Regions from separate parts of the Actinomadura sp. 9N215 genome, predicted to be linked through region 2. Evidence: predicted binding sites of a transcription regulator. Region 2 holds the regulator's gene; each other region holds the start of a gene.

Region 1 (6,905 bases), on a different contig from region 2:
CGTGGAGGACGCCGTCGCCGCCGCACAGGCCCTCGTGGACGGCGGCATCGCCGACCCGGCCCGCCTCGCGATCCGCGGCGGCTCAGCGGGCGGCTGGACGACGCTCGCCGCCATCACCCAGACGGACGTGTTCAAGGCCGCCACGTCCTACTACGGGATCAGCGACCTGCAGAGCTTCGTCGAGGCCACGCACGACTTCGAGTCGCAGTACCTGTTCGGCCTGATCGGCCCGCTGCCCGGCTTCGAGCGCGCCTACGAGGAGCGTTCGCCGCTGAACAGCGCCGACAGGACGGCGTGCCCCGTCCTGCTCCTGCAGGGCCTGAACGACCCGGTGGTGCCGCCCGACCAGTCCGAACGGTTCGCGGTGGCGCTGGCGGAGAAGAAGGTGCCGTACGCGTATCTGACGTTCGAGGGCGAGTCGCACGGGTTCCGGCGGGCCGGCACCGTCGTCCGCTGCCTGGAGGCCGAGCTGGCGTTCTACGGCCAGACCCTCGGCTTCGAACCGCGCGGCGTCGCCCCCATCGACCTGACCGTCGGCTGAACTCCCCCACCGCACCCCCGGCATACGCGTCGCGGGCGCGGGGTCAGGGGACGCTGTCGAGCAGGGAGTGGTCGGCCGCGAAGAACGACACCGTGTCGCCGGAGGTGTTGTTCAGGAACCCCGTCGTCAGGCCGTTGTGGCAGGCCTCCGGACGATTCGTCCCCGGGCCGACGTGGACGCGCAGCAGGCTGCCCGGCCCGACCACGTACCCGCGGCCGATCCTCATCAGGTTGCCCGCCTGGTCGCGCAGGTAGCCGCCGCCCACGTCGACCGGACGGACGCGAGCGTCTCCTCCGGCGCTGCGGGACGGCGGCGGGCGAAGGTCAGCGGGCGAACTCGATGGCGCGGGACTCGCGGACGACGGTGACGCGGATCTGCCCCGGGTACGTGAGCTCGTCCTCCACCTGCTTGGCGATGTCGCGGGCGATGACCTGCGCCTGGATGTCGTCGACGGAGTCGGGCTTGACCATCACGCGGATCTCCCGCCCGGCCTGCATGGCGAAGACCTTCTCCACGCCGTCGTGCTTCTCCCGCGCGATCTGCTCCAGCCGCTCCAGCCGCTTGACGTACGCCTCCAGGGACTCCCGGCGCGCGCCGGGACGGCTGCCGCTGATCGCGTCGGCGGCCTGGGTGAGGACGGCCTCGACCGTCCGGACCTCGACCTCGTTGTGGTGCGCCTCGATGGCGTGCACGACGTCCTCGTGCTCGCCGTACCGGCGCGCGATCTCGGCGCCGATCAGCGCGTGGCTGCCCTCCACCTCGTGGGTCAGCGCCTTGCCGATGTCGTGCAGCAGCGTGCACCGCTTCGCCGTCTCCACCGGCAGCCGCAGTTCGCTCGCCATGATCCCGGCGATGTGCGCGGACTCGATCAGGTGCTTGAGCACGTTCTGCCCGTACGACGTCCGGTAGCGGAGCTGGCCGAGCAGCGCGATCAGTTCCGGGTGCATGTCGGCGACGCCGACCTCGACGAGCGCGTCCTCGCCGGCCCGGACGCACAGCTGCTCCACGTCGCTCTTGCTGCGCTCGTAGATCTCCTCGATGCGCTGCGGGTGGATCCGGCCGTCCAGGACGAGCTTCTCCAGCGTCAGCCGCCCGACCTCGCGCCGCACCGGGTCGAAGCAGCTCAGCAGCACCGCCTCCGGCGTGTCGTCGATGATCAGGTTCACGCCCGTGGTCGTCTCGAACGCGCGGATGTTGCGGCCCTCGCGGCCGATGATGCGGCCCTTCATCTCGTCGCTCGGCAGGTGCAGCACCGAGACCACCGACTCGGCGGTCTGCTCGCTCGCGACCCGCTGGATCGCCAGCGTCACGATCTTGCGGGCGCGCTTGTCGCCCTCCGCGCGCGCCGTGTTCTCGATCTCCCGGACGATCGGGATGGACTCCCGCTTCGCCTGGTTCTCGACCGCCGCGACGAGCTCGCCCTTGGCCTGCTCGGCGGTGAGCCCCGCCGCCCGTTCCAGGACCCTGCGCCGCTCCTCCTCGACGCCGGCGAGCTCTTCCTTGCGGGTCTCCAGCGCCTTCTTCGCCTCGGCGAGCCGCCCCGACCACTCCTCAAGGCGCCGCACCTCGCCGTCCAGCCGCTGCTCCCGCTCCGCGAGCCGCGCCTCCCGGCGCTCCAGATCTTCCCGGACGGTCCGCAGGTCGTCGCGGAGGGACCGGCCCTCCTCCTCGGCCTCCGCACGCGCCTCCGACGCGATCCGCTGGGCCTCGAGCTCGGCCTTCTCCAGGACGGCCTTGGCGTTCTGCTCGGCCTTCGCCCTGATCTCGTCGCCTTCGCTCCGCGCCCGGGCCATCTCCGCCGCGGCCTTGCCCGGCATGCCCGGACGCCACAGCACGACGATGACGAGAGCGACCAGGGCCACCAGCAGTGCTGCACCCAGCAGGACGCTCTCCATGAGGCAGATCCTTCCTCGCCGCGGGTCCGTCCGGAGTCGGGACCCTGCCTAGCGAGGATTTACTCGCGTCCAGCGGACGTCCGGATACGCGCCATCGCCGGGCCGCGCACCGCGCGCCGCCGATGGCTCGGCCGAATCCGGTCGACGAACGTGTCCTGTATGCCTCTCAGCTGCTGGAACGTGCTCGGTCGTATGGCAATCCGCGAGACGCGGAGTAACTCCTCACTGCCGTAACGGTAAGCGGCATGGAGGTAATGAGCAAGCAAACGCAGGGCATTCCGGACTAACCGAACGTCAACGTGAGTCCTCCCTTACCACCACCTTCCCGACTCCGTTTCTCACGCGCACTCCTCCCCCGACCCGGCCCCAGGGTCAGGTGGTCAGTCGAGGGGCGGGGCGTCGGGGAAGGCTTCTACGTCGGTGCCTTCCTCGGCCAGGGCCTCGCGCACGATCCGGTAGGACAGGCCGGGTGAGTAGCCCTTGCGGGCGAGCATGCCCACCAGGCGGCGCATGCGTTTGGCGGGTTCGACGCCTGCCGTGGACCTCAGTCTGCGGACGACCAGGGCCCGGGCGGTCTGTTCTTCCTGGGCGGGGTCCAGCGTTTCGACCGCGTCGTTGACGGTCTCGTCCGCGACGCCGCGGCGTCGCAGTTCGGCCGCGAGGGCCCGTCTGGCGAGGCCGCGGCCGGTGTGCCTGGACTGGACCCACGCCTGCGCGAACACCTCGTCGTCGATGAGGCCGACGTCGCTGAAGCGCCCGAGCACCCGTTCGGCGACCTCGTCGGGGATGTTCTTGCGCCGTAACGCGTCGGCGAGCTGGGCCCGGGTCCGCGGGGACGCCGACAGCATGCGGAGGCACACCTCGCGGGCCTTGCCTTCGGGATCCGTATCGCGCCCGGCCCCGCCCTCCCCGGGACGCGGAGCGTCTTCCGGCCGGCCTCGCGCCGCCCCGCTCATACGGCCCTCCGCAGACGTCCCCGCTCACACACCGACATCGGTGGTGCGGGTCGGACGACGTTGGGCGGGTGGGCTCGTGGGGCGCGGGGAGGTGCGCTCGCATGGGAGGCGTCGCGCGGGGTACGGGCAGGGATGCTCTGCCGGAAGGGCGCCCGGGACGCCGAGCCGGGTGGGCTCGGCGCCCGGGTTCGTGGGAGCGGCGGCGCCATCGGGGAAGGTCCGTGCACCGGTGGCTCGGTGCCGGGTAAGGCGCCGCCGCCCTGCATACGAGATCATCGCCCACTCTTCGTCAGGAGTCACCCTTCTCACGGGATTCGCCGTCAGGAATCACCCGCTTTGGCCTTGGGGGACTTCTTCGCGGCGGGCTTGGCGGCGGCCGGGGCCACGGGGCCGGCGTCCGGGGCGGGGGCGGACGCGGACGCGGACGCGGACGCGGCGGGAGGCTCGGCCTCCTTGTCGACCTTCGGGCCGATGCCGAGCTTCTCCTTGATCTTCTTCTCGATGCCGTCGGCCAGGTCGGGGTTGGTCTTGAGGAAGTTGCGGGCGTTCTCCTTGCCCTGGCCGAGCTGGTCGCCGTCGTAGGTGTACCAGGCGCCGGACTTGCGGACGAAGCCGTGCTCCACGCCGAGGTCGATCAGGCCGCCCTCGCGGCTGATGCCCTGGCCGTAGAGCAGGTCGAAGTCGGCGAGGCGGAACGGCGGGGCCATCTTGTTCTTGACGACCTTGACGCGGACGCGGTTGCCGACGGCCTCGGTGCCGTCCTTGAGGGTCTCGATGCGGCGGACGTCCAGCCGGACGGAGGCGTAGAACTTCAGCGCCCGGCCGCCGGTGGTGGTCTCCGGCGAGCCGAACATGACGCCGACCTTCTCACGGAGCTGGTTGATGAAGATGACGGTGGTCTTGGTCTGGTTGATCGCGCCGGTGAGCTTGCGCAGGGCCTGCGACATGAGGCGGGCTTGGAGGCCGACGTGGCTGTCGCCCATCTCGCCCTCGATCTCGGCGCGGGGGACGAGCGCCGCGACGGAGTCGATGACGACGATGTCGATCGCGCCGGAGCGGATCAGCATGTCGGTGATCTCCAGGGCCTGCTCGCCGGTGTCGGGCTGGGAGACCAGGAGCGCGTCGATGTCGACGCCGAGCTTGGTGGCGTACTCGGGGTCGAGCGCGTGCTCGGCGTCGACGAACGCGGCGATGCCGCCCAGCTTCTGGACGCTGGCGACGGAGTGCAGCGCGATGGAGGTCTTGCCGGAGCCTTCGGGGCCGTACACCTCGACGACGCGGCCGCGGGGCAGGCCGCCGATGCCGAGCGCGATGTCGAGGGCGATCGCGCCGGTGGGGATCACTTCGACGGGCGCCCGGGCCTCCTCGCCCATCCGCATGACGGAGCCCTTGCCGAACTGCCGCTCGATCTGGGCGAGTGCGGTCTCGAGAGCCTTCTCCCGGTCGTTCGCTGCCATGTGAGATGTCCTTCTCGTCGTGACTGTCGGCTCTCGGCCGCTGCTTGCGATGTCGACGGCGACGTTACGGCGGGCCTCCGACACTTTCGAGACTCCGGTGGAATTGTGGATGACGCCGCGTGCCCGCCCCACCTTACCGAACATCCGTTCGATCATCGTCCGTTACGCCGATTCGGGCGGAATCTCCGTGCGTTCCATGGTTCGGACCACGTACGCTGGCGCCGTCCACGGAGGGCTCCAATCATGACGCTGACCGTTCTCTTCTGCGTCGATCCGCTCCACCCTCGGCGCGTTGACCCCCATTTCTCCCGCGAGGCCGCGGCCGTGCGGGACCACTACGGCGAGATCGCCCTGATCGACCATGACGCGCTGCGGCGCGGCGACGTGGACGACGCGGTGCGCGCGGTGCCGTCCGATCTGGGTCCCGTCTGGTACCGCGGCTGGATGCTCACGGGCGAGGAGTACGCCGCGGTGTCCGCGATGTTGAAGCAGCGGGGGACGATGCTGCTCACGCACCCGGACGACTATCGCCGCGCCCACGAACTGCCGGGCTGGCATGACACGTTCGCCGGGCTGACCCCGCACAGCGTGTGGCGGCCCCTCGGCGTCGGCCAGGACCCTGGCGATCTGAAGGAGCTGGGTGAGCTCGTCAAGCCGTTGAAGGGCGGGCCCGGCATCGTCAAGGACTATGTGAAGTCCTGCAAGCACGAGTGGGAGGAAGCGTGCTTCGTCCCCGATGTGAAGAACCTCGCTCAGCTGCATAACGTCGCGTCCAAGATGGTGGCGTTGCGGGACGACCATCTGGCGGGCGGGCTCGTCGTGCGCGAGTTCGAGGAGTACGACGGCGGTGGCGAGGCGCGAGTGTGGTGGGTGGACGGCGAGCCCGCCCTTGTGGGCCCGCACCCCGACAGTCCCGGCGTGGAACCCGATCCCGTCTTGGACGCGGTCGCTCCGGCAGTGCGCGCGCTGGGCTGCCGGTTCATCACGACCGATCTCGCGCGGCGGACGGACGGCGCGTGGCGTGTCGTGGAGGTCGGCGACGGCCAGGTCAGCGATCTGCCGTCGTCCGTGGACGCGATGGACCTCTACGCGCATCTGCCCGTCCCGGACTGACCCCGCACAGGGCTGACCCCGCACGGGCTGACGTCCGGGGCGCCTATTGGAGCGTCGAGGGGACGTTGAAGGTCGCGACGACGGCCTGCCAGACCCTCTTGGCGGGTTCGCCGTCGGCGAGGGCCTGTTCGATGGTGCGGCCGTCCAGTTCGGCCATCACGTAGTCCCTGGCCACGCTCTCGGCATAGGTCTCGCCGAACTGCTGTCTCATCCGAGACCAGAAGACTGTGAGCCGCACCCGCCCACGCTATCCGAACGAACGGTCCTCCAAGGACTGCGTGACCTCGCCCGGGACCACCGGTGGCGCGCCCTGGCGGTACTGGCGGTGAAGCCCTGTCAGGTAGCGCTCGACGGCTTCGATGACGCGGGCCGTCCGGTAGGAGGGGAAGACGTCGAACGCGTGCTGCGCGCCTTTCATCTCGGCGTAGACGACGGGTGTCGCGGAGACGTCCCGTAGCCGTTCGACGAATCGGCGTGCCTCGGCCACAGGGACGAGTGAGTCTCGGTCTCCATGGACGACGAAGAACGGCGGCGCGTCCTCGCGCAGGTACGAGACCGGCGACGCTTTGCCGTACGCGTCATGGTTCTCTGCGAACGGCAGCTTGACCACCATCCGCTCCAGAAGGGGCGTCGCGCCCATAGGGCGGCGGCCCCAGGGACCAGCGTCGACGAGGTTGTACACCCCGTAGAAGGGCACTGCGCCCTGCACGGTGGTGTCGACGTTCTCAATGCCGGGTTGGAATTCGGGCTCGTTCGCGGTCAGCGCGACCATCGCCGCGAGGTGCCCGCCCGCCGAGCCACCTGTCACGCACAGAAAATCGGGGTCGGCGCCGTACTCCTCTGCGTGCTCCCTGTACCAGGCGACGAAGTGTTTCAGATCGATCAGGTGTTCAGGCCAGGTGGCGCGCGGGCTGAGCCGGTAGTTGACGTTGAAGCCGACCCA
Region 2 (6,905 bases):
TACGCCGCGTTCGCCGAACTGCTGGGCGGCGCCGCGCTGATCGCCGGGCTCGCCCTGCCGATCACCGGCCTGCTGCTGTTCGTGGACATGGCCGGCGCGTTCGTGTTCGTCCACGCGGGCGAGGGCCTGTTCATGGTGGACGGCGGAACCGTCGAGAACGGCTACGAACTCGTCCTCGTGCTCGGCCTGGCGAGCCTGCTCTTCGCCGCGGGCGCCGGCGGCCGGCTGACCCTCGACCAGTGGATCGCGACGAAGCGGCAGCGCCGTCCGGACGACGTCGAGGAGGACGCGGCGAGCTTCGTGAGATCGCTCCGCGAGGCCGAATCGAGGCCCGCGGCCGAGACGAAGCCCGACACGAAGCCCGCGCGGAAGCACCGGGCGCGACGGTCGGCCAAGAAGGCCCCGCCAGCCGAAACCTCCGAGCCCGCCGGGCCGGCGGGGCCCGCCGGGCTCCCCGCCGTCCCCGAGGGCTCCGAGGACGACCTGCTGGTGGCCGGCCCCCGCAAGGCGGCCCGGCGGCGCCGCGCTCGGGGCGCCCAGCCGGCCGAGAGCACCGCCTCGCCCGACGACAAGAACGACCCCGCCGACAACTCCTGATCCCGCACACACGAGCGATCACGCGCACACACCTGATCACGCGCGCGAGCGATCTCCATCCTCGGCGCGTGATCAGGCGAGCGAGAAGGCCCGGGATCAGCTGCAGCCGCTGGTGGAGCCGCAGCCCTCGCAGACGTAGCAGCTGCCCGCCGGGCGCATCTTCGTGCCGCAGGTGAGGCAGAGCGGCGCGTCCGCGGTGCGTCCCTGACGGCTCTCGATGACCTCCATCGACGAGCGCGCCTCCCCCGCCGGGGCCGACGCCGCGGGCGCGGGCCGGGAGATCGCGGCGGACTGGGCCAGGGACTCGTGGTCGACCTCGTCCTCGGCGTGCAGGGCGGCGGGGTCCTCGCCGTTGGCCTGCATGGCGCGCTCCCCCGCCGTCAGGATGCCGAGGCCCGCCCGCTCCTCGTAGGGAAGGTGGTCCAGCGCCAGGCGGCGGAAGATGTAGTCCATCACCGAGGTCGCCATGCGGATGTCGGGGTCGTCGGTCATCCCGGCGGGCTCGAACCGCATGTTGGTGAACTTCTCCACCCACGTCTCCAGCGGGACGCCGTACTGCAGGCTGATGGAGATCGCCATGGAGAAGGCGTCCATCACGCCGGCGAGGGTGGAGCCCTGCTTGCCGAGCTTGAGGAAGACCTCGCCGACGCCGTCGTCCGGGTAGGACGACGCCGTCATGTAGCCCTCGGCGCCCGCGACGGAGAACCGCGTGACGGTCGCCGGACGCTGCTTCGGCAGCCGCCTGCGGACCGGACGCGTCGCCCCGGCGGCCTCCGCCGGCGCCTCCTTGGCCTCCTCCTTCTTCCCGGCGGCCGACAGCGGCTGGCCGACCTTGCAGTTGTCGCGGTAGATCGCCAGGGCCTTCAGGCCGAGCCGCCACCCCTCGAAGTACACCTTCTCGATGTCCTCGACGGTGGCCTGCTCCGGCATGTTCACCGTCTTGGAGATCGCGCCGGACAGGAACGGCTGGACGGCCGCCATCATCCGGACGTGCCCCATCGGGCTGATCGCCCGCTCGCCCATCGCGCAGTCGAACACCTCGTAGTGCTCGGTGCGCAGGCCGGGGGCGTCCACGACGTGGCCGTGCTCGGCGATGTACTCGACGATCGCCTCGATCTGCTCCTGCTGGTAGCCGAGCATCTCCAGCGCGCGCGGCACCGTCTGGTTGACGATCTGCATGGACCCGCCGCCGACGAGCTTCTTGAACTTCATCAGCGCGAGATCCGGCTCGATGCCGGTGGTGTCGCAGTCCATCATCAGGCCGATCGTCCCGGTCGGCGCGAGCAGCGAGGACTGGGCGTTGCGGTAGCCGTGCTTCTCGCCGAGCTTCAGGCACTCCTGCCACTGCTTCGCCGCGGCCGCGTGGATCGTCTTGTCCATCGCGTCCAGCGTGCGGATGCCGTCGTTGGCGGCGGCGTGCTTGCGCATAACGCGCTTGTGGCCCTCGGCGTTGCGCGCGTAGCCCGCGTACGGGCCGACGACGCTCGCCATCTCCGCGGACCGCCGGTAGGCGACGCCCGTCATCAGCGACGTGATCGCCGCGGCGAGGGTCCGTCCGCCATCGGAGTCGTAGGCGTGGCCCGTCGCCATCAGCAGGGCGCCGAGGTTGGCGTAGCCGATGCCGAGCTGCCGGTAGTCGCGGGTCGTCTCCGCGATCTTCTCCGTCGGGAAGTCGGCGAAGGTGATCGACACGTCCATCGCCGTGATGATCAGCTCGGTGAGCTTGACGAACCTCTGGACGTCGAACGTCCCCTCATCGGTGAGGAACTTCAGCAGGTTGATGCTCGCCAGGTTGCAGGACGAGTTGTCCAGGCTCATGTACTCGGAGCACGGGTTGCTCGCGGTGATGCGCCCGGTCTCCGGGTTGGTGTGCCAGTCGTTGATCGTGTCGTCGTACTGGATGCCGGGGTCGGCGCACTCCCAGGCGGCCTTCGCCATCAGCCGGAACAGGTCCTTGGCCTTGACGGTCTCGACGACCTCGCCGGTCATCCGGGCGCGCAGGCCGAACTCGGCGTCCGACTCGACGGCGTGCATGAACTCGTCCGACACCCGGACGGAGTTGTTGGCGTTCTGGTACTGGACGCTGCCGATGTCCTTGCCGCCGAGGTCCATGTCGAACCCGGCGTCCCGCAGCGCGCGGATCTTGTTCTCCTCGCGCGCCTTGGTCTCGATGAACTCCTCGACGTCGGGGTGGTCGACGTCCAGCACGACCATCTTCGCGGCCCGCCGCGTCGCGCCGCCGGACTTGATCGTCCCGGCGGACGCGTCGGCGCCGCGCATGAACGACACGGGGCCGCTGGCCGTCCCGCCGGACGAGAGCAGCTCCTTGCTGGACCGGATGCGCGACAGGTTCAGGCCGGCCCCGGAACCGCCCTTGAAGATGACGCCCTCTTCCTTGTACCAGTCGAGGATCGACTCCATCGTGTCGTCCACCGACAGGATGAAACACGCGCTGACCTGCTGCGGGGACTTCGTGCCCACGTTGAACCAGACGGGCGAGTTGAAGCTGAAGAGCTGGTGGACCAGCGCGTACTTCAGCTCGTGGTCGAAGATCTCGGCGTCCTGCTCGGTGGCGAAGTAGCCCTGCTTGAGGCCCGTGTCCGCGTACATGCGGACGACGCGGTCGACCAGCTGCTTCAGGCTCCACTCGCGCTGCGGCGTGCCGACCGCGCCGCGGAAGTACTTGGACGTGACGATGTTGACGGCGTTCAGCGACCAGAAGTCGGGGAACTCGACGCCGCGCTGCTCGAAGTTCACCGAGCCGTCGCGCCAGTTGGTCATGACGACGTCACGACGTTCCCAGCGCAGCTCATCGTACGGATGCACGCCGGGCGTGGTGAAAATGCGCTCGATCTTCAGCCCCTTGCGGCTCCCCTTGCCGCGCCGTGCCGCCGAGCCGCTCACCGTCTCCGTCATGACCTTCCCCCTCTCGGGCCCACCCGCCGGGGCCCTGTTCAGGAACAACCCTGCCGCCGCGTGGGGCATGCCCCGCGCGGAGACGCTCTTACCTGTGCTGATGTGTTTTCGGAACCCGCCTTACCGAGGCGGTCCCGGCTCCCCCGAGAAACCGGCCTTGCGCAGTGTTTCGATCTCCTTGGCGAAGTCGTCCAGCGACTCGAAGCCCCGGTAGACCGAGGCGAATCGCAGATAGGCGACCTCGTCGAGCTCGCCGAGCGGCCCCAGGATCGCGAGGCCGATCTCGTGCGAGGGGATTTCCGCGGAGCCGGAGGATCTGATCTCCTCTTCGACCCGCTGCCCCAGCTTCGCGAGCGCGTCCTCGTCGACCGGGCGGCCCTGGCAGGCCCTGCGCACACCGGCGATGATCTTTTCGCGCGAGAACGGCTCGGTGACCCCGCTGCGCTTGGCCACCATGACGAGCACATTCTCCTGCGTCGTGAATCGCCGGCCGCATTCGGCGCACGAGCGGCGACGCCGAATGGCGCCCCCGTCGTCGGTCGAACGGCTGTCGATCACTTTGGTGTCAGGGTTGCGACAGAACGGGCAGTGCACGTTGGATCCCTCCCCTGACGATAACGCTTCACACCGCTGAACGATTCCATATATAGGTGAAGTACATCGGTGTGACTACTAGATGTTGTGGTCCAACGGTACGACTCGCCGCAGGCGTACGCAACCTGAACCGGCGCCTCATGGATCACATCCGCCGCGTACGACCAGGTCAGGACGATCATCCGCGATTTCGTCCCGGGCGTGTCGTCACACGGAGCCCCGCATTGAACACAGAGCGTCAGATCGCCCCTCCAGACAGCGGGCATACCGCCCACAACCCCGACGCGGTCGGCGTTTCCGAGGGCCGCGCGCAACCGTCCACGACGCTCGTGCCGGGCGGCGGGTCAGCGGGCGGGGAGGCGGATCTCTTGGCCCGGCTGGACGGTCGGATCGCCGCCGAGCCCGTTGAGATCGATAATGCGCTGGACGACGACGCGGGGATCGGCTCCCGGGTCGGCGTCGGCGGCCAGGTTCCAGAGGGTGTCGCCGGGTTCGACGACCACCGTTCTGGACGGCCCGGACGGGTCGGTGCGAGTCTCGCGGCCCCCGGCCGAGGCGCCGGGCCCCACGCTCAGCCACAGACCCACGAGCGTGACGGTCGCCGCGAACAGGACCAGGACGGCGCGTCCGCGGCGGGTCAGGCGGATCGGGGCACGGTCACTCTGGGGTGAACCCGGCATCTCTCCCCTCCTCGTCGTCGAATGCATTTTCGATCGAACGCCTGTACGATGTTCTACCAGGAGGCGCCGACAAAAAGCGAGCACCACTTCGAACAATTGTTTGATCATTGCGCTCCGACGCGATAGGTTCCATGACAAGGAGTGACCGATCGAGGCGCCGGGAGGCGACAAGCGATGAGCAAGGTCCGGGAGCTGCCAGACGGCCCCATGGACGAGTCGGGGCTGACGCAGCGGCAGCGCATGGTCCTGGAGGTGATCCGCGACTCGGTCCAGCGCCGTGGGTACCCGCCCTCGATGCGCGAGATCGGCGAGGCCGTGGGCCTGACCAGTACGTCCAGCGTGTCGCACCAGCTCCGGGCGCTGCAGCGCAAGGGTTTCCTGCGCCGCGACCCCAACCGGCCGCGCGCGGTCGAGGTGCGGGTGCCGGGCGCCACGCCGGTGCGGACGGACGACGAGGCCTACGAGGCGGCCGGGGGGCAGCCCTCGTCGGCGCAGCCCACGCCCGCCTACGTGCCGCTCGTCGGACGGATCGCCGCAGGTGGGCCGATCCTGGCCGAGGAGGCCGTGGAGGACGTGTTCACCCTGCCGAAGCAACTCGTCGGCGAGGGCACGCACTTCCTGCTGAAGGTCACCGGCGACTCGATGATCGACGCGGCGATCGCGGACGGTGACTGGGTCGTCGTCCGGCAGCAGCCGGTGGCCGAGCAGGGCGACATCGTGGCCGCCATGATCGACGGCGAGGCGACGGTGAAGACGTTCAAGCGCCGGGAGGACGGCCACATCTGGCTGCTCCCGCAGAACCCCGCCTACGAGCCGATCCCCGGCGACGAGGCGACGGTTCTCGGACGCGTCGTCGCGGTCCTCCGCAAGATGTGACCCGCGCGCGGCCCCGCGAACCCGGGGCCGCGCGACCGGGCCGGTCGTGGTCTCGTCCCTCAGGCCCGGTGGGTCCCCCCGGCCAGACGGACGGGTGTCGTCAACGCTTCGGGATTCGTCAGCGCTTCGGGACGATGTTGACGATCTTGGGCGCCCGGACGATGATCTTGGCGATCTCGGCGCCGCCCAGCGCGTCCTGGATCTTGGTGGACGCCAGCGCCAGCCGCTCCAGGTCGGCCTCGGCGATGCCCGGCGCGACTTCCAGCCGGTCGCGGACCTTCCCGGCGACCTGGACGACGCACGTCACCGACTCCTCCACCAGCAGGGCGGGGTCGGCGGACGGCCAGCCCGCGCGGATGACCGGGGCGGTGCGCCCCAGCAGCTCCCACACCTCGTCGGCCGTGTAGGGCGCGAACAGCGACAGCATGATCGCCATGGCCTCGGCCGCCTCGCGGACGGCGGGATCGGCGGCGCCGGGCCCGGAGTCGACCGCCTTGCGGGTCGCGGTCACCAGCTCCATGATCCGCGCGATCGCCACGTTGAACCGCTGCGTCTCGACCAGGGTCGTGGCCTCGTGGATCGTCCGGGCGGTGACGCGGCGCAGGGCCGGGTCGCCGGACGCGACGTCCACGCCCGGCGGGGACGCGACCTCGGTGGCGATGCGGTGCACGCGGGACAGGAACTTCGACATGCCGTGCGGGGACACGTCCGCCCAGTCGATGTCGTCCTCCGGCGGCCCGGAGAACAGGATCGCCAGCCGGACGACGTCCACCCCGAACTCGGCGATCTGCGCGCCCAGGTCGACGCCGTTGCCCAGCGACTTCGACATCGCCTTGCCCTGGTTGATGACCTGGCCCTGGTTCAGCAGCCGCCGGAACGGCTCGGTGAACTCGACCATGCCCATGTCGTACAGCACCTTGGTGAAGAACCGGCTGTACAGCAGGTGCAGGATGGCGTGCTCGACGCCGCCCGTGTACTGGTCGACCGGCATCCACCGGCGGACCTGGTCGACGTCGAACGGGCCGCCCTCGTAGCCGGGCGAGCAGTAACGGAAGAAGTACCAGGACGAGTCGACGAACGTGTCCATGGTGTCGGTGTCGCGCCTGGCGGGGCCGCCGCACTTGGGGCATTCGACGTTCACCCAGTGGGCCGCGGCTGCCAGCGGCGACGTGCCCTTCGGGGCCAGGTCGGAGCCACGCAGCCCCTCGGGCAGCGTCACCGGCAGCTGGTCGTCGGGGACGG
Region 3 (6,905 bases), on a different contig from region 2:
AGGCGCTGGCACCGGAGTCGTTGAACGGGCTGCCCACGACGGTCGTCGCCGTCTGGGTGCTGTGCGCCGCCGGATGGGGCGCCGTCCTCGCCTGCCTGCGCGGCGGCGTCCACGGACCGGCCCGCGGCCCCTGCCTCTTCGCGCACACCGCAACCCCGGCGGGCGTGATCCTGACGTGCTCGCTGATCGGCTTCGGGTCGCTGTACGCCACGATCGCGCTGACCGCCGAATGGTGGGCGCTGCTCCTCGTCACCGGGTTCCGGCCCGAGCGGCTCCTCAGCGGCGGCGGTCTCGGCCGCCTCGCCGCCTGGGCGGCCGTCACCGCCGCCGCCACGTACGCCGCCGCGCGCCTCGTCTTCCACGTGTGAGCGCTCTCCCACGGGTGGACGGGTCTGGCGCGGGTGAACGGTCTTACGCGTGTGAACATCCACACGCGGTGCGTCCGAACCCGTGGTGGGCCGCGCCAGTCAAACGTACGTAGTATCCAAAGCAGCGAAACGCAAAGGCCGTCGGAGGTGAACCATGCCGTGTGCGCTGTGCGGCGACATCATCCCGGCCGAGGTCACCCGTTGCCCGGCATGCGGGGCATGGGCGCGGCGCCGCGACTTCCGCGCCGTCGGCGTCGCCGTGTTCATGCTGCTCGGCTTCAACGCGTTCATCGCCCTCGGCTCCGGCATCAGCCTGCTCCGCCTCGCCCATCCCCTGCGCGGGGCGACCCACGGCAACTACGACCCGGCCGTCACCGGTCAGGAGCTCGCCCCCTACACGGACGTGTTCACGATCAGCGCGATCATGGCCGTCGTCACCGGCGTGCTGTACCTGACGTGGCTGTGGCGCGCGTACCGGCAGTCGCCGGGCCCGCACCGGCACCACCGCGCCTGGGTCGTGCTCGGCTGGCTCTGCCCCGTCGTCAACCTGTGGCTGCCGCCGCGCATGGTCTACGACATCTGGGTCAACAGTGGCCGGTACCGGACGGCCGAACGCCAGGGCGCCGGCCTCGTCGTCGCCGCCTGGTGGACGTGCGCCCTGCTCGGCCTCGTCCTCGGCCGCGCCTTCACGCACGGCAGCGTGGACACCCTCGCCGACGCCCGCTTCGACGTCCACGTCGGCGTCGCCGCGGCCGCGTTCCAGGCCCTCGCCGCCACCCTGTGCATGGCCACGGTCTTCCAGATCACGCGGCTCCAGTGCCTGTCGGTGACGCCTTCGGCCCAGGCCCCCGGCGCCTGACGGGCCGGCCGGCGGGCCGCTAGGGGCCCGAGCTGCCCTGGCTGCTGTGCCAGAGGCGGGCGGCGGGCGGACGTTTGACAGCCGCTCCCGCATGCCCGATGTCGGAGTACGGAGACATCGCGAACCCCGTCGGCTGGACGATCCGGCGGCCGACGGCGCGGGCGGGCGGCGACGGGGCGGCCATCGCGGCGCGGACGGCGTCCGGCCCGCCGCGGCGCCACTCCTCGTCGAGGGCGTTCAGGTCCCAGCAGGCGTTCGCGACGATCGAGACGGCGCGGTCCCCCGCCCGGCGGACGCGGCCGCGGGCGACCAGGAGCCAGCAGCCGAAGACGGTCGCGGCGCACCTGTCCTGCACCGACTCGAAGAAGGTGAGGTCGACGGGGCCGGTCGCGTCGTCCAGCGTGGCGAAGATCACGCGCTGGCCCGACCTGACCGCCGGGGTCTGCGTGGCGACCTTGACCCCGGCGACCAGCACCTCGCTTCCGGCGGGACGTCCCGGCAGGTCCGCGGCCCGGACGACGCCGAGCCCGGCGAGCAGCCCGTCGTAGAAGGTGATGAGGTGGCGGCTGACGTCCATGCCGAGGATGTCCAGCTCGGCCTCGACCACCTCGGCGGGCGTCATCGGGGGCAGCTCGCCCGCGGGGATCTCCTCCACCGGGCCGGGCGGCGTGCCGTCCTCGTGGCCGAGGGGAAGCTGGCCCTCCATGACGTGCGCGGCACGGCTTCCGGCCCGCTCCAGCGCGCCCACGCGGCAGAGCAGGTCGCGGCGCGGGGCGTCGTGGACGGCGTCGAACCCGCCCGCCAGCACCAGCCGCTCCGTGATCGGACGGGACACGCGCGCCCGGCGCCAGAAGTCGCCCAGCGACGCGAACGGACGGGCCGTGACGATCTTGCCGACCTCCGCGTCGGAGATGCCCTTGACCTCGCTCAACGCCACCCGGATCCCGGTCGGCCCGCCGCCGGAGACGGGTTCGGCGTGCCAGCCGGCGGCCGACCGGTTGACGTCCAGGGGCAGGATCGGGACGCCGAAGTGCCGCGCGTCGTCCAGGATGACGCGCTTCGGGTACAGCCCGGGATCATGGGTGAGGACGCCGGCGTAGAACGCGGCCGTGTGGTGCCGCTTCAGCCAGGCCGACTGGTAGGTGGGCAGCGCGAACGACGCCGCGTGCGCCTTGCAGAAACCGAACGCGCCGAACGCGGTCAGCATCCGCCAGACGCGTTCCACGGACGCCTCGTCGTAGCCGCGCGCCAGCGCCGTCTTGCGGAACCACGCGCCCACCACCGCCTGGCCGCGCTCGTGGTTGAGGCTCCGGCGCGCGGCCTCCGCCCGGGAGAGGCCGCAACCGGTCATCACGTCGAAGACGCGGAGCACCTGCTCGTGGAAGACGATCACGCCGAGGCTCTCCCGCAGCACCGGTTCGAGATCGGGATGCGGGTAGGCGGGCTCCCGCGTCCCGGCGCGGGACTCCAGGAACGGCGTCACCATGTCGGAGTTGACCGGGCCCGGCCGGAACAGCGAGATGTCCAGGACGAGATCGTCCAGGTCGCGGGGCTGGAGGCGGCCGATCAGCTCCCGCTGTCCCGGCGACTCGATCTGGAAGCAGCCGAGCGTCCGGGACGTGCGGACCAGCTCGTACGTCGCGGGATCGTCGCGTGGGACGTCCTCCAGCGCGATCGTCCGGCCGGTGAGCCGGGCGACCTCCGCCACCGCGTGCGCCATCGCCGACTGCATCCGGACGCCGATGACGTCGAGCTTCAGCAGGCCCATCGCCTCGACGTCGTCCTTGTCGAACTGGCTCATCGGGAACCCCACGGCGGCCCGCTCGACGGGCGTCCGGTCGCGCAGCGTCGGGTTCGACAGCAGGACGCCGCACGGGTGCATGGCGATGTGGCGGGGCAGGCCGTCCAGGCGCTCGGCGATCCGGAACAGCACCTCCAGGCGCCCGCTCGCCAGGCCGCTCTGCCGCAGCTCGGGCAGGTCGTCGAGGGCCGCGCGAATCTGGCCGGCCCTGATCTGCGGGAACGCCTTCGCGATCGCGTCGATCTCCAGCGGCGGGAGCCCGAGGGCGTTGCCGACGTCGCGGAGCGCGCTGCGCGCCCGGTAGGTCTCCATCATCGACACGCACGCGGTGCTCTCGGCGCCGAACCGATCGAACAGCGCCTCGTAGGCCTCCAGTCGCCGCGCCGACTCGACGTCCAGGTCGATGTCGGGCAGCCCCTCCCGGCTGTCGGCGAGGAACCGCTCCATGACCAGGTCGTGCCGCAGCGGGTCGAGGTCGCCGATGCCGAGCAGGTAGTTGACCAGGCTGCCCGCGCCCGAGCCGCGGATGGCGCACCGGATCCCGCGCGACCTGATCAGCGCCGCGGCGTCGGCGACCGTCAGGAAGTAGGACGCCAGCCCCTTCCGGGCGATCACCCCGAGTTCCTCATCGAGCCGCGCGGCGGCCTTCCGCGATCCGTCCAGCCCGCGCCGGGCCAGCCCGTCCGCACAGCGGGCGACGAGCCGCGCGTACGGGTCGCCTTCGCCGATCGGCAGATGGACGCCGTCCATGCCGAGATCGCGCCCCGGGTCGAGGACGCAGCGCTCGGAGAGCCGCCGGGTCGCGGCCAGGAGGGCGTCCGCCTCGTCCGCCCCGCAGCCCAGCTCCGCGACGCGGCGCATCTCCGGGACCGACTTCAGGTAGGCGTGCCCGGTGCGGTCGTCGAGATGCCGCCGGTCCAGCGGGGCGAGGCGGCGCGTCACGTCCAGGACCTGCGCGACCGGATGGTCGGACGGCTCCAGATAGCGCACCGCGTTGCCGAGCACCGCGGGCACCCCGGCCTCGCGCGCGAGCGCGAGCATCCGGGCCGCCCTGGGCCCCTCGCCCTTGCCGTGATGGTCGACGATCTCGACCACGCTCTCGGCCGTCGCGCGCCATGCGTCCAGCCGGGCCCCCGCCACGTCCGGACGCCGCCCGCCGACGGCACGCCCCACGTCCGACGCCGGACCGAGCAGGACGACGAGACCCTCCGCATGCGCACCGACCATCTGCCGCGTGACCAGCGGGTTCCCGCGCTCACCCGCCGCGTGCGCCGCCGTCACCAACCGGCACAGCGACCGCCACCCGGCACGCCCCTCGGCGAGCACCACGATCCGCTCCTCGCCGGTGGACGCGACCCGGAGATCGGCGCCGACGACGGCCCCGATCCCCGCGTCCGCACATGACCGAACGTGACGGACGGCGCCGTACAGCCCGTCGCGGTCGGTCAGCGCGAGCGTCTCCATGCCGAGGCCCGCGGCGCGCTCCGCCAGCGCGGCGGGCGGCGCGACGCCGTGCCGCAGCGAATAGCACGAGGCGACATGAAGGTGCACGTCAGTCCCATACCCGGGAAAGCAGCCAGCTGTCGGCGGCCACGTCATAACGCAGCTCGTAGACGCCGATCTCCCTGTCCGGAGTCGCCTCGACCCGCCAGAACTCCCGCTCTCCGGTGGCCTCGCCGTCGGGCTGCTGCTCCCGCCACCAGTCACGGGTCGTGACCCAGTGCTCCAGCACCCGCCGCACGGTGTAGAGCCGGCCACGCCAGACGAACCGGACAGGACGTCCATCGCTCACCCAGACGTCCACCGGGTCGCCGAACACGCGTGTCATCTGCCTCCCCCTCGCGCTCACCGCACGGGGGAAGGACATGCGGGCATTAGAACAAATGTTCGGGCCCGAGTCTAGGGAAGCCGTCCACCAGGGAGCAAGGCGGAGGCAGCCTCACAACTTGCTGAGGCGGTCGGCGACCGTGGCGGCCTCGGTGACCTCGGCCATGCCGCCGCCCGGCCACAGGTAGTACCAGCCGTCGCCGCACGGGGTCGCGACGACCATGATCTGGCGTCGCGTCCGCGTGCCGGACACGCTCAGCAGGGACTCCTCGGGCCCGGCGAGCCTCCAGGAGAGCCCGCGGACCTCGACTTCGTGCGCTAGCGCCGCGAGGTGACGCCGGCGCACCTCGGCGATCTCCCGCCCACCGACTACTGACACATCAGCCGCCTCAGCATGGTCCGAGGCGCCGGACGATGACCTTCGGCGACCGTCCGGCGACAATTGGTGACCGGCCCTCAGCATGACCCGAATCCGCGGGCTGCGCAGGGAATTCCCGGAGAGTGGGACGGCTGTTTCCCTTCCGGCCATGCGATGGTCCGTGCTGGGCGCCACGACGCGCCGCGCTCACATGCGCCAATCGCGCGGCGGAGCGCCGGGCGGAGCTCGTCCGTTGAAATGGCGGTGGGTGCGGGCTGGAGGACGGGGTTCCGGATGATGGAACCCCCGCCGCGTAGGCGGAGGGTCCGTCCGTGATAGAAGCCTCTGTGAAGACGGGCGTCCACCCGCCCGCGTCACGCGGATCAGAAGGAGCGAGCCGATGAGCGCCGTCCCCGCCGGCGACCCGTCAGGCCCCACGGACGGCGACCCGGCGACCCCGAACGCCGACCCCGCGAACACGAACGACGACCCGGCGAACGCGAACGACGACCCGGCGGCCCCGGGTGCGCCCGAGCCCGCTCCCGCGCTCGCGGGGCTCCGCGAGCGCAAGAAGCAGCGGACCCGGCTCGCGCTCGTCGACGCCGCGCTGGAGCTGTTCGTCTCCCAGGGGTACGAGGCGACGACGATCGACGAGATCGTCGCGGCCGTTGAGGTGTCGCAGCGGACGTTCTTCCGTTACTTCGCCACCAAGGAGGACGTCGTCACGAGCTTCCTCGCCGAGCACGACCGGGCCCTGGCGGCCGCCCTCGCGGAGCGCCCGCCAGGGGAGCGTCCGTTCACCGCGCTGTACGAGTCGCTGCGCGTCATGCTGCGGACGATCGCGGAGGGCGACCCGGCCGACAGCGCCAGGTTCCGCCGGGTCCGGCAGGTGATCGAGGCGACGCCGGCGCTGATGGCGGCGCAGATGGCGCGGTACGGGGCGGCGACGGACGCGCTCGCCGCCGAGATCGCGCGGCGCGAGGACGCGGATCCCGACGAGGACCTGCGGCCCAAGATCGTCGTCGCGTTCTTCATGGCCGCGACCAAGATCGCGTTCGAGGACTGCGCCCGGCTGGACATCTGGGACCCCCCGACGGTAGCGGCCCGCGTGGAGGAGGCCGTCGCGCTGGTCGGCCAGACTATGCGCGACTGGATTTAGCCCTTCCGGCGGTGGAATAGCCCGCGGAGAGGCCGGGTTGCCGAGATCAGTCCGCCGCCCCGACAGGCAGGAGAGCACGGCATGCGCGCGATCGTGATCACCGAGAACGGCGGCCCCGAGGTGCTGGCCGCCGCGGAGCGTCCGGCCCCGGAGCCGGGGCCCGGCGAGGTGCTCATCGACGTGGCCGCGGCGGGCGTCAACTTCGTCGACGTGTACTACCGGACGGGCGCGTACCCGCGGCGGCTCCCGTACACGCCGGGCATCGAGGCGGCGGGGACGGTCGCGGCGGCCGGCGACGGCGTCCGGGAGTTCTCGGTGGGCGACCGCGTCGCGTCCAGCGACGTGCAGGGCGCCTACGCGGCGAAGGCCCTGGTGCGGGCGGAGAGGCTCGTCCCCGTCCCGGACGGGGTGGACCTTGAGGACGCGGCGGCGTCGCTGCTGCAGGGCATGACCGCGCACTACCTGACGCGGTCGACGTACCCGGTCCGGGCGGGCGACACCGTCCTCGTGCACGCGGCCGCCGGCGGGATGGG

The links. The regulator LexA, encoded in region 2, represses DNA repair genes until DNA is damaged. The targets are predictions, from matches to a motif close to TCGAACANNTGTTCGA.
Region 1: a site for LexA is predicted at 4,986-5,001, ahead of recA (recombinase RecA). Genes of this name have one in related genera too.
Region 3: a site for LexA is predicted at 4,904-4,919, ahead of ACH34T_RS08645 (DUF6504 family protein). Genes of this name have one in related genera too.

The regions. Positions count from the first base shown of each region.
Region 1 covers NZ_JBIRBA010000008.1:5,461-12,365, reverse strand. The annotation lists gene ACH34T_RS15315 (prolyl oligopeptidase family serine peptidase) at 1-541, shown strand, start outside; gene ACH34T_RS15310 (hypothetical protein) at 585-806, opposite strand; gene rny (ribonuclease Y) at 865-2,436, opposite strand; gene ACH34T_RS15300 (regulatory protein RecX) at 2,817-3,284, opposite strand; gene recA (recombinase RecA) at 3,713-4,849, opposite strand; gene ACH34T_RS15290 (ATP-grasp domain-containing protein) at 5,093-5,962, shown strand; gene ACH34T_RS15285 (DUF3046 domain-containing protein) at 6,006-6,200, opposite strand; gene ACH34T_RS15280 (alpha/beta hydrolase fold domain-containing protein) at 6,210-6,905, opposite strand, start outside.
Region 2 covers NZ_JBIRBA010000022.1:135,436-142,340, forward strand. The annotation lists gene ACH34T_RS31290 (DoxX family protein) at 1-597, shown strand, start outside; gene ACH34T_RS31295 (vitamin B12-dependent ribonucleotide reductase) at 694-3,513, opposite strand; gene nrdR (transcriptional regulator NrdR) at 3,634-4,107, opposite strand; gene ACH34T_RS31305 (LysM peptidoglycan-binding domain-containing protein) at 4,452-4,787, opposite strand; gene lexA (transcriptional repressor LexA) at 4,962-5,663, shown strand; gene leuS (leucine--tRNA ligase) at 5,782-6,905, opposite strand, start outside.
Region 3 covers NZ_JBIRBA010000004.1:83,678-90,582, forward strand. The annotation lists gene ACH34T_RS08630 (hypothetical protein) at 21-368, shown strand; gene ACH34T_RS08635 (DUF4328 domain-containing protein) at 523-1,227, shown strand; gene ACH34T_RS08640 (DNA polymerase III subunit alpha) at 1,247-4,579, opposite strand; gene ACH34T_RS08645 (DUF6504 family protein) at 4,581-4,856, opposite strand; gene ACH34T_RS08650 (hypothetical protein) at 4,968-5,234, opposite strand; gene ACH34T_RS08655 (TetR family transcriptional regulator) at 5,614-6,372, shown strand; gene ACH34T_RS08660 (quinone oxidoreductase family protein) at 6,454-6,905, shown strand, end outside.